Regions from separate parts of the Faecalicatena orotica genome, predicted to be linked through region 4. Evidence: a T-box and tRNA genes for the amino acid it is inferred to sense, from the RefSeq annotation. Region 4 holds a T-box; the other regions hold tRNA genes.
The links. The T-box of region 4 lies ahead of leuS (leucine--tRNA ligase). A T-box ahead of a tRNA ligase gene usually reads a tRNA of that ligase, here a tRNA-Leu.
Positions count from the first base shown of each region.

Region 1: it has a tRNA-Leu gene. The T-box ahead of leuS (leucine--tRNA ligase) is inferred to sense a tRNA for this amino acid. The anticodon was not compared.
Region 2: it has a tRNA-Leu gene. The T-box ahead of leuS (leucine--tRNA ligase) is inferred to sense a tRNA for this amino acid. The anticodon was not compared.
Region 3: it has a tRNA-Leu gene. The T-box ahead of leuS (leucine--tRNA ligase) is inferred to sense a tRNA for this amino acid. The anticodon was not compared.

Region 1 is NZ_CAJJZH010000012.1:105,955-109,389, forward strand. Features, by position in the region: gene ABIN22_RS20690 (TrpB-like pyridoxal phosphate-dependent enzyme) at 90-1,475, shown strand; tRNA gene ABIN22_RS20695 (tRNA-Leu) at 1,758-1,842, shown strand; gene ABIN22_RS20700 (AAA family ATPase) at 2,056-3,237, shown strand; gene ABIN22_RS20705 (ATP-binding protein) at 3,411-3,435, shown strand, end outside.
Region 2 is NZ_CAJJZH010000007.1:198,737-202,171, reverse strand. Features, by position in the region: gene ABIN22_RS15745 (PTS system mannose/fructose/sorbose family transporter subunit IID) at 1-674, shown strand, start outside; gene ABIN22_RS15740 (HAD family hydrolase) at 688-1,494, shown strand; tRNA gene ABIN22_RS15735 (tRNA-Leu) at 1,596-1,679, shown strand; gene ABIN22_RS15730 (nitrilase-related carbon-nitrogen hydrolase) at 2,006-2,830, opposite strand; gene ABIN22_RS15725 (cytosine permease) at 2,865-3,435, opposite strand, start outside.
Region 3 is NZ_CAJJZH010000009.1:28,227-31,661, forward strand. Features, by position in the region: gene ABIN22_RS17770 (TrmB family transcriptional regulator) at 1-378, shown strand, start outside; gene ABIN22_RS17775 (diaminopimelate decarboxylase family protein) at 375-1,649, shown strand; tRNA gene ABIN22_RS17780 (tRNA-Leu) at 1,751-1,833, shown strand; gene ABIN22_RS17785 (DUF1905 domain-containing protein) at 1,951-2,229, shown strand; gene ABIN22_RS17790 (autorepressor SdpR family transcription factor) at 2,329-2,595, shown strand; gene ABIN22_RS17795 (SdpI family protein) at 2,597-3,226, shown strand.
Region 4 is NZ_CAJJZH010000003.1:423,144-426,578, forward strand. Features, by position in the region: gene ABIN22_RS08695 (DUF3793 family protein) at 1-200, shown strand, start outside; gene ABIN22_RS08700 (flavodoxin) at 214-645, shown strand; gene ABIN22_RS08705 (ZIP family metal transporter) at 773-1,540, shown strand; T-box leader at 1,683-1,902, shown strand; gene leuS (leucine--tRNA ligase) at 1,996-3,435, shown strand, end outside.

The sequences.
Region 1 (3,435 bases), on a different contig from region 4:
TCCCTGCAATAATTTTATTGTGAGGGATAAGAGTTTTTTTGTATTTAAATATCAAAGCTTATCCCGGAAAAAAGAAAGGAGATTAAACAATGAGTGAGAAAAAGATTCCCTACAAAATTTATCTGGAAGAAAGTGAGATGCCGAAGGAATGGTATAATGTGCGCGCCGATATGAAGAATAAACCGGCACCGCTTTTAAATCCCGGAACACTGAAACCAATGACAGAAGAGGAACTTGGAGTTGTATTTTGTGAAGAACTGGTAAAACAGGAGCTGGACAATGACAACAGATTTATTGAGATTCCTGAGAAAATCAGGGATTTCTATAAGATGTACCGTCCGGCACCGCTTGTAAGGGCATATTGTCTGGAGGAGAAGCTGCAGACGCCTGCGAAAATCTACTATAAATTCGAAGGAAATAACACAAGCGGAAGCCACAAACTAAATTCAGCAATTGCACAGGCATACTACGCAAAGGACCAGGGACTGAAAGGTGTAACAACTGAGACAGGGGCCGGACAGTGGGGAACTGCTTTGTCTATGGCATGTTCTTATCTGGATCTGGATTGTCAGGTTTATATGGTAAAATGCTCCTATGAGCAGAAACCTTTCAGAAGAGAAGTAATGAGAACTTATGGAGCAAGTGTGACTCCTTCACCGTCCGAGACAACCGAGATCGGAAAGAAGATACTGGCAGAACATCCGGGAACATCAGGAAGCCTTGGCTGTGCTATTTCAGAAGCTGTTGAAGTGGCTACCCATACAGAGGGCTACAGATATGTTCTTGGAAGTGTATTGAACCAGGTTCTTCTCCACCAGTCAGTGATTGGTGTGGAAACAAAGATCGCGATGGATAAGTACGGGATCAAACCGGATATTATTATCGGCTGTGCGGGCGGTGGTTCCAATCTGGGCGGACTAATTTCTCCGTTTATGGGAGAACAGTTAAGGGGAGAGGCAGAGTATCAGTTTATTGCCGTAGAACCTGCATCCTGCCCGAGCCTGACACGCGGTGTGTTTGCTTATGACTTCTGTGATACCGGGATGGTATGCCCTCTGGCGAAGATGTATACGCTTGGAAGCGGATTTATTCCGTCAGCCAACCATGCAGGCGGCTTAAGATATCACGGAATGAGCTCGACATTATCACAGCTCTACCATGATGGTTACATGGAGGCACGTTCCGTAGAACAGACATCCGTATTTGAAGCAGCAGAACAGTTTGCAAGAGTGGAAGGTATCCTTCCGGCGCCTGAGAGCAGCCATGCAATCAAGGTTGCAATCGACGAGGCTATGAAATGCAAGGAGACAGGAGAAGAGAAAACAATTCTTTTCGGCCTGACAGGAACCGGATATTTTGATATGTATGCGTATGAGAAGTTCCACGACGGCAAGATGACAGACTACATCCCGACAGATGAGGACCTGAAAGCCGGATTTGACGGAATCCCGAGATTCCCGGGAAATATGGAATAAAAGGGCAGTGTAACATTTAACAGAATACGTTTGACAGTACGGGCAGGAAACCCGGGGTACAAAAATCTTTCTTCGGAAAGTGTACTCCGGGTTTCTTTTTAAATCTCTGATAAGGGGAGCATTGATAATTTACATCAAAGACAATGTCTTCAGAGGCCTGAAAAGACGCCGAAAAGAAGAATTTTTCAAATTAAATAAAAAATATACAAAATTCTGTTGACATTTGAGGAAAAAGATAGTATTATACTTCTTGTAGCGCGGGAACAACAAGCGATACAAAATGCGGAAGTGTCGGAACTGGCAGACGAGCAAGACTAAGGATCTTGTGAGCAATGCGCTCGTGTGGGTTCAAGTCCCATCTTCCGCAGTAAATGGAAAGCCTTGCAGATGCAGGGCTTTTTTGTTATTTCTACTTTTGATCCAGTGCTATTGAAGTGTCGAAAATATAAGGTATGATTTGGACAGGATATCTGATATAATTATGAAGAGATCCTGTCCATAGTTTTAGCAGGATCAGAGGAACCCGCTTTTTCTATTATTATGAGATACAAGGCGGCAAAGGAAAAGGGTGGTGAATAAGATGGGATTTTATTTGAATAGCAGAAATGCATATACGATGTATAAAAAGGAGACCACACAGCCTTATTTTGTAGATAAATCAAAATTGTTGGAAGAGCTGTTCCCATTGGTTAGAAATGGGAATAATCAAATCTGCATAACCAGACCAAGACGATTTGGAAAAACAGTTATGGCAAATATGATTTCTTCTTTTTTTTCAAAAGCCTGTGATGCGGATGATATTTTCAAGGGGCTGCAGATTGCAAAATGCGAAGAATACCAGCAATTTCATGGTAAATATTCAGTAATCCACATCCCCTTTAACAAACTGCCAAAAAATTGTAATTCTTATCAGGATTATATTGAACGGATTGAGAGGCTGCTTATTAAAGATTTGATGTCTGAATATCCAAAAGTTCAAATTGATGAATCAGAAGCAGTGTGGGATGTCCTTTTGTCAATTTATGCGATAGATGATACAGCACAATTTATCTTTATACTAGATGAGTGGGATTTTATTTTCCATCAAGATTTTGTAACAAACGAGGATAGAAAAAAATACTTGTCATTTTTACGGGATTTGCTAAAGGATATGCCTTATGTTATGTTTGTTTATATGACAGGCATCCTTCCGATCGCAAAATATTCAAGCGGCTCGGAATTGAATATGTTCGTAGAGTTTACTATGGCAAAATCCCCCGCGTTTTCCGATTATTTTGGTTTTACGGAAGATGAGGTGACAGAGTTATATAACCGGTATCTGACAAGATGTACAAAACCACATATTACTCGGGATGGTCTGAGGCTCTGGTATAATGGTTATCATACAGCAGCGGGAGAACGGGTCTATAATCCCCGTTCTGTAGTGTTTGCATTGCTTTATGATAATCTGGCTAATTATTGGACCAGTGCGGGTCCGTATGATGAAATATACTATTATATTGAGCATAACATTAATGACGTCAAAGATGATTTGGCACTCATAGTATCGGGGGCATCCGTACCCGCGAAAACTCAGGAATATGCGGCAACATCCATGAATCTTCAGACAAAGGATGAAATTTTTTCCGCTATGGTGGTTTATGGCTTTTTGAGCTATGAAGACGGCAGAATTAGTATACCGAATCAGGAATTGATGGAGCAGTTTGTAAATATGCTCCAGAAGCAGCTATCCAACAAATTAAAGACAAAAAATATGCCCTGAAGTTTCTGGGAAAGATAGGAGAGAAGCAAAGATATACAGGCAGGGTGCTTGCAGTAGGTATCAGTTATAACAGGATAGAAAAAAAGCATCACTGTAAAATAGAGGTTTTGACAGATGCGAAGAAGGTGTAAGATTATTTCTTAATATATACAGATAGAATCAGGAGGTACATAATGCCGGGGTTCAATAAAAACATTC
Region 2 (3,435 bases), on a different contig from region 4:
ACAAGACTAAGGAAGAACGTAAGGAAGCGTTGGAACGGCATACTGAGTTTTTTAATATCACGGTCTATTTCTCAACACTTGTGCTGGGGATTGTAACTGCTATGGAAGAAAGACGGGCGAAAGACCCAAACTTTGACACATCCTCCATCAGCAATGTAAAAGCCAGCCTTATGGGGCCGCTTTCAGGAATCGGCGATTCTATCTTCCTCGGAACACTCCGTATTATCGCAGCAGGCATAGGCTGTTCCCTGCTTATGAACGGCAATCCGTTCGGGGCACTTTTGTTCCTTCTGCTTTACAATATCCCGGCATTTGCGGTCCGCTACATCGGTATGATGAAGGGATACCAGTTAGGTACCGGTCTTCTTGAAAAACTGCAGAAATCCGGACTCATGGACAAGGTAACGAATATGACCGGGATTGTCGGTCTTATGACCATCGGTTCCATGATCGCAACAATGGTTACCATGAAAGTCCCGATCACCTTCGGATCAGGGGATGGAGTAACAGAACTACAGGGAATTCTGGACTCAATTCTCCCCTGTCTGCTTCCTGTGTGCGTCACAGCCTTTATCTATTGGCTGCTTGGCAAAAATGTAAAATCAACCTATATTTTACTGGGAATTATTGCAATTTCAATCGTGTGCGCAGGATTTGGTATTTTAGCTGCATAGGAGACATAAACACATGGAATTTTCAAATATAATTTTCATATCTGATATGGATGAAACCTTATTTGATAATCAGAAGAATATATCCCCAATTAACAGAAATGCAATTCTGCGCTTTCAGGAAAAGGGCGGCCTGTTTACAATCGCAACAGGCCGTTCTATCACGGGATTTAAACCATATGTTGATGTACTGAACATCGTCCATCCGGTAATCCTTTATAACGGCAGTTGTATCTATGATTACCAAACCAGTAAAATAATATGGAAAATGGAACTCCCTTGCGCTTCAAAACAATATCTGCACCAAATCATGACCGCGTTTCCCGCATTAGGAGTGCAGATCATGACAGAGTGTGGAATTTACAGCCTGCATCCTACACCTGCTTACCTTCAATTTATGGAGAGAGAGCACCTGCCATATATAAAAGTGTCAAATATACAAGAAATCTCCGGAAAGTGGCTGAAAATAGAAATGACATCCGATACTGTAAACCAACAGGAGTTAGATGCCTTTTTAAACAAATCCGTACCGCCTGGAGTCCGTTGTCTGACAACCGGTGCATATTCCAGAGAATTAATGAATGCGGGTGCATCCAAGGGCAGCGCAGTTATTGCTTATAAAAAGATATTTCAGCTGGATGATAAGATTCTATGCTGTATTGGTGATCATAATAACGATTATGAGATGATTCAAAACGCAGATATCGGATTTGCAGTCGGAAATGCACTGGACAAAATTATCCGGTCAGCGGATTTCGTTGTGAGGGATAACGAACACCACGCTGTTGCGTCCGCAATAACGGTTTTGGAAGATTTAGAATGAGAGTAAAATGTACCTTTAATAAATCGCATAAAAAAATTAAAAAATTTGTAAAAAAGGGGTTTACAAATGAGGTGATTATATGCTATTATATCATTTGTCGAGCGGAAGTGGCGGAATGGCAGACGCGCTAGATTCAGGTTCTAGTGGGAGTTTATCCTGTGAGAGTTCAAGTCTCTTCTTCCGCATAATTGCTGTAATCCTTGTGATTACAGCTTTTTTGTTTTTCTGCGTGGCTGACACGTTTGCAGGATTAGCGGGCTGCTCCGTTGCTTACGGAAATATACATAAAATATGCGATATATTGTTGCACTTATTCAGATAATTATATGATAGAATATTTTTATGAGATTGGAACTAATCTCCTCGCCAACAAAATTAGTTCCTTTCCCACCACAAGCCCTGAGTCCAGTACTGGATAACGGGCTATTTTTTATAGAATAGCACATGGTTATAATAATACATCAAAAAATCCCCGCCGCTGCTTTTGCCATGCAGGGCGGGGATTTTTCCTCTAATACAATTCCGAAATAATTTCATATGTTTCAGGGCGGCGGTCTCTCAGATATACGACTTCGTTTTCCCGATAGTATGCCACTTCATCGAGGTCTACCGTACAGGTCAGCAGTGCCTCCTCATTTACAGGTGCCTCAGCCAGCAGCTTCCCTCTGGGATTGTAGATTTTATTATTCCCAAACATCTCACACTTGCCTTCAGTGCCCACCCGGTTAATTCCTGCAACAAAACAACCATTTTCCAGTGACCGGGAAGCAAAGTAGATATCCCACATGTCTTTGTCCCATATCGGAAAGGCACTAGGACATAAGATGAGCTCGGCACCTTTTAATGTCAGTATTCTGGAGACTTCCGGAAATCCTCCATCGTAACAGATCATCATTCCGACTTTTCCAAACTCGGTCTGGAAGACCGGATATTCACTGCCTGACCTGAACCAAAAGCGCTCTCCCGCCCAGAGATGTGTCTTATTATAGGTTCCCATCAGGCTACCATCTTTCCCTACCATAATAAGTCCATTATACAGTACTCCCGGCATGGTGCTTTTTAAGACAATTGGGGCGGCAATATACATACCGTATTCTTTCGCCCTCTTACTTAATATCTGAAATGTTTCGCCATCCGGCTCCTCTGCAAGCTCCAGATATTTCCCCTGAATCAGGTCAGGGCTGTAGCCTGTTGTGCACATCTCGGGGAAACAGATTATATCCGTATGCTTCTCAGAAGCCTCTTTTAAAAATTCCAGCATCCTTGCTATATTTTTTTCTTTATCCATTAAAACACAGTCCATCTGCACTAACCCAACGGTTACTTTTCTGCCCATATTCTTCTACCTCACTTCAACTGTTTTCTATAAACTATTTGTTCTTCTCTATCAATTTAGTCCAGATAAAATGGACGAGGAATGCTGCCAGCATACCATCAATACTCGGCACGGTTGTCAGCCGGACGGCAGTATACGTGGTAATAAATGATATAGCAGATCCTACTACCCATGCCACACATGCCGGTGTTTCGATGTTTTTCACTTCCCCTGCCAATTCCTCCTTGTATCTGGCCTTATGGAAGAAGTAATAGTCAGATGCAAGTACACCGCCCATCGGTGGAATTAATACTCCAAGGTAATTCAGAAAACCTGTTATATTCTGTGCAATTCCCGTCAATGCGAGCAGAATTCCAATTACACCTGAGATTATGGTGATCTGATATTTTTTCAGTTTCTTGAATACAACGGCAAATCCCAGAGCCGCGCAGTAAAGATTATTATCGTTGGAAGTCCACTGTGCCAGCATTAATACCAGAAGAGCAGCAAATCCCCAGCCCAGCCTCAGCATAATTTCAATAATATCAGAAGTTCCTGTCACCTGTGCCATAAGGCAGCCTACAACAAGCATAACCGGAACAACAATAGCGAAGGCAAAGATTGCC
Region 3 (3,435 bases), on a different contig from region 4:
GGAGAGGCAAATATCAGGGATAAGGTTAAGAATCTGATCGTCTCCGCGAAGGAACGGGTGTATCTGTCCTGTGCCGTGCAGGTTCTGGGAGAGTTTCAGAACGAATTAAAGCAGCTGGCCAGTGAGGAAAAGAAGGTCGTAATCATTACAGACGGCCCCTTTGGGATGGATGGTGCAAGGGTCTACCTGACAGAGGATAAGGGAAAGCAGATCGGACTGATTACGGATTCGAAGTATGTGCTGTCGGGAGAATACGGAAAGGGAAGTATGAACACATGCCTGTATTCGGGACAGAATAATTTTGTGCTGGTATTCAAAACGGCTTTGGCCAATGAGATTAAATTAATAGAAATATGCAGAGGAGAAGAAGGAAGATGAAAAAAGAGCCATTTGTAACAAAAGAGCAGCTTGAAGAGATTGTGAAAGAGTTTCCGACGCCTTTTCATCTCTATGATGAGAAAGGAATCCGGGAAAATGTAAAAGCTTTGAAGGAAGCGTTCTCCTGGAACCCGGGATATAAAGAGTATTTTGCGGTAAAAGCGACGCCCAACCCGTTTTTGATTGACATTTTAAAGGAATATGGCTGCGGCTGTGACTGTTCTTCTTATACGGAACTGATGCTTTCCGATGCCATAGGGGTGCGCGGGGAGGATATCATGTTTTCATCTAATGATACGCCTGCGGAGGAATTCGCTATGGCTGACAGGCTTGGAGCAATCATTAATCTGGATGATATCACGCATATTGATTTTCTTGAGGAGACGATCGGGCATATTCCTGAGACGATCAGCTGCCGTTACAATCCGGGCGGATTGTTTAAGATCAGCAATGATATCATGGATAATCCGGGGGATTCCAAGTATGGTATGACGACAGAGCAGATTGTAGAGGCATTTAAGATTCTGAAGAGTAAAGGTGCGAAGGAATTTGGGATTCATGCTTTCCTGGCAAGCAATACTGTAACGAATGATTATTACCCGATGCTTGCAAAGGTGTTGTTTGAACAGGCGGTGCGCCTCCAGAAAGAGACAGGGGTGCATATTAAGTTTATCAATCTCTCTGGCGGAATTGGTATTCCGTACACACCGGATCAGGAACCGAACGATATCCGTATCATCGGAGACGGTGTGCGCAGAGTCTATGAGGAAGTCCTCGTGCCGGCAGGAATGGGGGATGTGGCGATATATACTGAACTTGGACGCTATATGATGGGACCGTACGGGTGCCTTGTAACAAAAGCGATCCATGAAAAGCATACACATAAGGATTATATTGGTGTTGACGCCTGCGCTGTGAACCTGATGCGCCCTGCAATGTATGGTGCCTATCACCACATTACGGTGATGGGGAAGGAAGAATGCCCGTATGACCACAAGTATGATGTGACCGGATCACTGTGTGAGAATAACGATAAGTTTGCAATAGACAGGATGCTTCCGGAGATCGAGATGGGAGACTATCTGGTGATTCATGACACGGGGGCCCACGGATTTTCTATGGGATATAATTATAATGGCAAGTTAAGGTCGGCAGAGGTGCTGTTAAAGGAAGACGGGACAGCAGAGCTGATCCGCCGTGCGGAGACGCCGGCTGATTATTTTGCTACTTTTGACTGTTTTAAAATCGGGGAAAAACTAATTGAGAAATAGGAAAGAGTAATAAAAAAGGTATTGCAAAAAATTGTCGGATATGATAAGATAAAATTCGGTTTGAAGAGCAGAAGGATTTCTGCTTCTTACAGACCGGGTAAGCGGCTGTGGCGGAATGGCAGACGCACAAGACTCAAAATCTTGCGGGGGTGACTTCGTGTGGGTTCAAGTCCCACCAGCCGCATAAGAGCGTGAAACTGAGTGAATCAGGTTTCACGCTTTTTGTGATTTTATACAGTTTATATTTTGAAGCGGATGGGGAAGATAAGATATCATGGCAGCAGAATAGGAGAGACGGATGATGAATGAAAAAGTATATGAATTCGATGCAATATTAAAGAAAGTGCCTGATATCGACGGCGCATATATTGATTTTCCTTATGATGTCAAAGAAGAATTCGGCAGGGGCAGGGTTAAGGTCCGGGCTACTTTTGACGGAGTGCCATATGATGGAAGTTTAGTCAGAATGAAGACGCCGAACCACATCATAGGTGTAAGGAAAGATATTAGACAAAAAATAGGGAAACAGCCGGGAGATATGGTACATGTAACGATATGTGAACGGATAACAAGTATTTAGAAAAACATCTAAATACTTGTTGATTTTTTGTGCCTGTTATGATATAAAGTAATTAGAAAGATTTCTAAATAGATTTTCTGAGAAAAAGGAGGGATGCAGATGAGCTTTGCGGAAACATTTAAGGCACTCTCTGATCCTGTCCGGCGGGAGATTCTGGTACTGCTTAAGGACGGAACCATGCCGGCAGGAGAGATCGCAAGTCATTTTGAGATGACGGGAGCAACAATTTCTTACCACCTCAGTGTGCTGAAAAAGGCGGATCTTGTAAGTGAGACAAAGATAAAGAACTATATTTATTATGAATTAAATACGTCTGTTGTGGAGGAAATTATGCTTTGGCTGTCGGAACTGAAAGGAGAGAATTGACATGAAGGAATACAAAAAACAAATCATAATAACAAGCGTGATTACGATTCTCCCGATGCTGGCCGGGATACTGCTCTGGGGCAGGATGCCTGATAAGGTTGCTGTCCACTGGGGGATGGATAATGTGGCGAATGGATGGGCAGGCAAGGCAACGGCGGTATTTGGAATGCCGGTGTTCCTGCTGGCTGTACAGCTGATCTGCGTTTTTGTGACATTAAACGATCCAAAGAAACAGAATGTCGGCCCTAAATTACTGAAATTGATCTTTTGGTTTATACCGATTATATCCTGGGTATGCTGCGGAACAATTTACATGACCGCTGTCGGTATAAAAGTGAATGTAGGATTGTGGGCGAATCTGCTCATCGGAATCTTTTTTGCTGCACTCGGAAATTATATGCCAAAAGGAAAACAGAGCTACACGGTGGGGATGAAACTTCCCTGGACACTTAACAGTGCTGAAAACTGGAACCGTACATCCAGATTCACTGGTAAGCTCTGGATAGCAGGTGGCATCTGTTTCCTGCTGAATGCCTTCTTACAGATAGGAAAACTAATTTTCCCCCTGCTTATACTTCTGGTGCTGATTCCTGCCATTTATTCCTATACACTTTATAAAAAAGGAATATAGAAAAAATTAAAAAATTTGGTTGACATTTTCAAATAACCTGTATATAATAAAGCATAATTTAATAAGCTAAACCGTTGAAGCGGAGATAAAAACATATCGTGCATTCACAGAGAGCCTGAGGTGGTGGGATTCAGGTAAACGCAGTTTGTTAAATGGACCGCTGAGGGCATGGGGGAAAGGCATAACTGCCGAGTATAGCATGACGTATG
Region 4 (3,435 bases):
TTTTCCTTGGATACCCGGTGAAAGATGTAGAGGGATTTATCGAGAATGCAGGGAAAGGAGCACTGCTCACCGGTTACTGGAAAGTATACAGTAATCCCCGGGAGGCGAAAATGATTTTCAATGAATATGACCAGGCGAAAACCTGTGCAGTCAATGAATTTTTAACAGGCAGGAGCATCAAAGAGATTGCTCGGAAATAGGAGGTATCATAAAATGAGTGTATCAATCGTTTATTGGAGTGGAACAGGAAATACGGAGGCAATGGCCCGGGCAGTTGCAAAGGGAGTTGAGTCGGCCGGGAAGAATGCGGTCCTTCTAGAAGTGGATGCGGCAGATGCGGCGGCTCTTTCTGAGGAAGATGCATTTGCACTCGGCTGCCCATCTATGGGGGCGGAGGAACTGGAAGAAAGTGAGATGGAACCGTTTGTAATAGAACTGGAGCCTCTTGTTTCAGGGAAGAAAATTCTACTTTTCGGTTCCTACGGCTGGGGAGACGGCGAGTGGATGCGCAGCTGGGCAGAACGTATGAAGGCAGCAGGTGCGGTACTGGTAAGAGAAGAAGGGATCATAGCAAACGAGACGCCGGACGGCAGCGCACTCGCAGAGTGTGAGGCGGCAGGGAAAGAATTGGCTGAACTGTCTTAATGCAGCATTAAGCAAAGATTACGACTACATATTCTTTGTTCTTGACAAATTCGTTCTTTCATGCATAAGATAGGCTCATAAGTATGAAACTACATGATGAACAGGGGGAAAGAACGTGAATCAGAACATGATAATAGGTATACTTATTCCTTTCGCAGGTACCACACTCGGCTCAGCAATGGTATTTTTCATGCGCAAGGAAATGAATGAAAAACTGCAGAAGGCACTGCTTGGCTTCGCCTCAGGCGTTATGGTGGCGGCATCCGTGTGGTCACTCTTAATACCGGCTATCGACATGGCAGAGGAGAATGGTTCGATTGCATGGATACCGGCTGCGGCAGGATTTTTGCTGGGTATGGGGTTTTTGCTGCTGCTGGATACTGTAACACCGCATATGCACCTGACGGGTGATGAAGAAGGCATCAAATCCAACTTTAAAAAGTCCACAATGCTCGTGCTTGCAGTAACACTGCATAATATCCCGGAGGGAATGGCGGTCGGTGTCACATTTGCCGGCGTAGCCACAGGCAACACCATGATATCCATAGCGGGGGCGTTTGCACTGTCAATCGGTATCGCGATCCAGAACTTCCCGGAGGGTGCTATCATATCCATGCCGCTTCGAAGCGAAGGCGCATCAAAATCCAAGGCATTCCTGTATGGAACCCTTTCCGGAATCGTAGAGCCGATCGCCGCAGTCATTACAATACTGCTCACAAGTCTTGTAGTTCCGATACTGCCATACCTTCTGGCATTTGCTGCCGGAGCCATGATATATGTGGTGGTGGAGGAATTAATACCCGAGGCACAGGCAGAACCACATACGAACATCAGCACAATCGGCGTCGCAGTTGGATTCACACTGATGATGATATTAGATGTGGCACTGGGGTAAAGTTCAAAGGGGTCAGACCCTTTTGCCCGTCGTTTTCAGAATATTCTTAAATTAATGCCGGAAATTAGGGGAATAAAAAAGAAATCATGTGGAAAACCACTTGACTTATTTTAACATTCTTCTTATAATAAGTAAGAATATTGCAGAAACGCTGATGAGGAGTATTAAGAGCCTGACGTTTTCAGAGATCTGCCGGCTGGTGCGAGGCAGAAGCGTAATCTCCCAACTCGCCTCGGAGTTCTTTTATTGAAATAGAAGTAGATAAAAGCGGGTCTTCCCGTTACAGAAGCAATGAGTGCATCTGGTCTTTATCAGGTGAATGAGAGTGGTACCACGGAAATTGAAGCCTTTTCGTCTCTTAATTGAGAGGAAAAGGCTTTTTAGGTGGGTAAAAAATAACACTATAATCAGTAGTTCAATTAGGAAGAAACACGGAACACAGGAGGAATTAAGAAATGTCTAAGATTGTGTACAATCACAAAGCCATTGAGAAGAAATGGCGCGAAAAATGGGCTGAGAACCCGGTTAATCCCAAGGTTAACGATGACGGCAGCAAAAAGCAGAAGTATTACTGTCTGGATATGTTCCCATATCCATCAGGCAACGGACTTCACGTAGGACACTGGAGGGGATATGTTATCTCTGACGTATGGAGCCGCTATAAACTGCTTCAGGGATATTACATCGTTCATCCGATGGGATGGGATGCATTTGGACTCCCGGCAGAGAACTATGCGATTAAGATGGGAGTTCACCCGGCAATTTCCACGGCAGAGAATGTAAAGAACATCAAACGTCAGATCAATGAGATCGCTGCGCTGTATGACTGGGATATGGAAGTCAACACAACAGACCCGGATTTCTATAAATGGACACAGTGGATTTTTGTAAAAATGTTCAAGGAAGGTCTTGCATATGAGAAAGAATTTCCGATTAACTGGTGTCCGTCCTGTAAGACAGGTCTGGCAAACGAGGAAGTCGTGAATGGAAAATGTGAGCGCTGCGGGACAGAAGTAACAAAGAAGAACCTCCGCCAGTGGATGCTGAGAATCACGAAGTATGCGGACCGTCTGCTCAATGACCTTGATAAGCTGGACTGGCCGGAAAAGGTAAAAAAGATGCAGTCTGACTGGATCGGAAAATCATACGGTGCAGAGGTAGATTTCCCGGTTGACGGCAGTGACGAAAAGATCACCGTCTATACAACAAGACCGGACACACTGTACGGTGCAACATTTATGGTACTTGCACCGGAACATAAACTGGCAGCAGAACTTGCAACACCGGAGACGAAAGAGGCTGTGGAAAAATATATCTACGATGCTTCTATGAAATCAAATGTAGACCGTCTGCAGGATAAAGAAAAAACGGGTGTATTTACGGGAAGCTATGCGATCAACCCGTTAAACGGCGCGAAGACGCCAATCTGGCTTTCTGATTATGTCCTTGCAGACTATGGGACAGGAGCTATCATGTGCGTGCCTGCACACGATGACCGTGACTTCGAATTTGCCAAAAAGTTCGATATTCCGATCATTCAGGTTATCGCGAAGGACGGCAAAGAGATCGAAAACATGACAGAAGCCTATACAGAAGCGGCTGGAACGATGATTAATTCCGGTGACTGGAATGGCATGGAATCAGCAGTCCTGAAGAAAGAGGCCCCGCATATCATTGAGAAACAGGGCATCGGACATGCAACAGTGAACTTCAAACTCCGTGACTGGGTATTCTCACGCCAGCGTTACTGGGGAGAGCCGATCCCGATCGTCCACTGCCCGGATTGCGGCGCAGTGCCTGTACCAGAGGAAGAACTTCCTCTCCGCCTGCCGGAAGTAGAATCCTACGAGCCGACAGGAACAGGAGAGTCACCACTGGCAGGAATCGAGGAATGG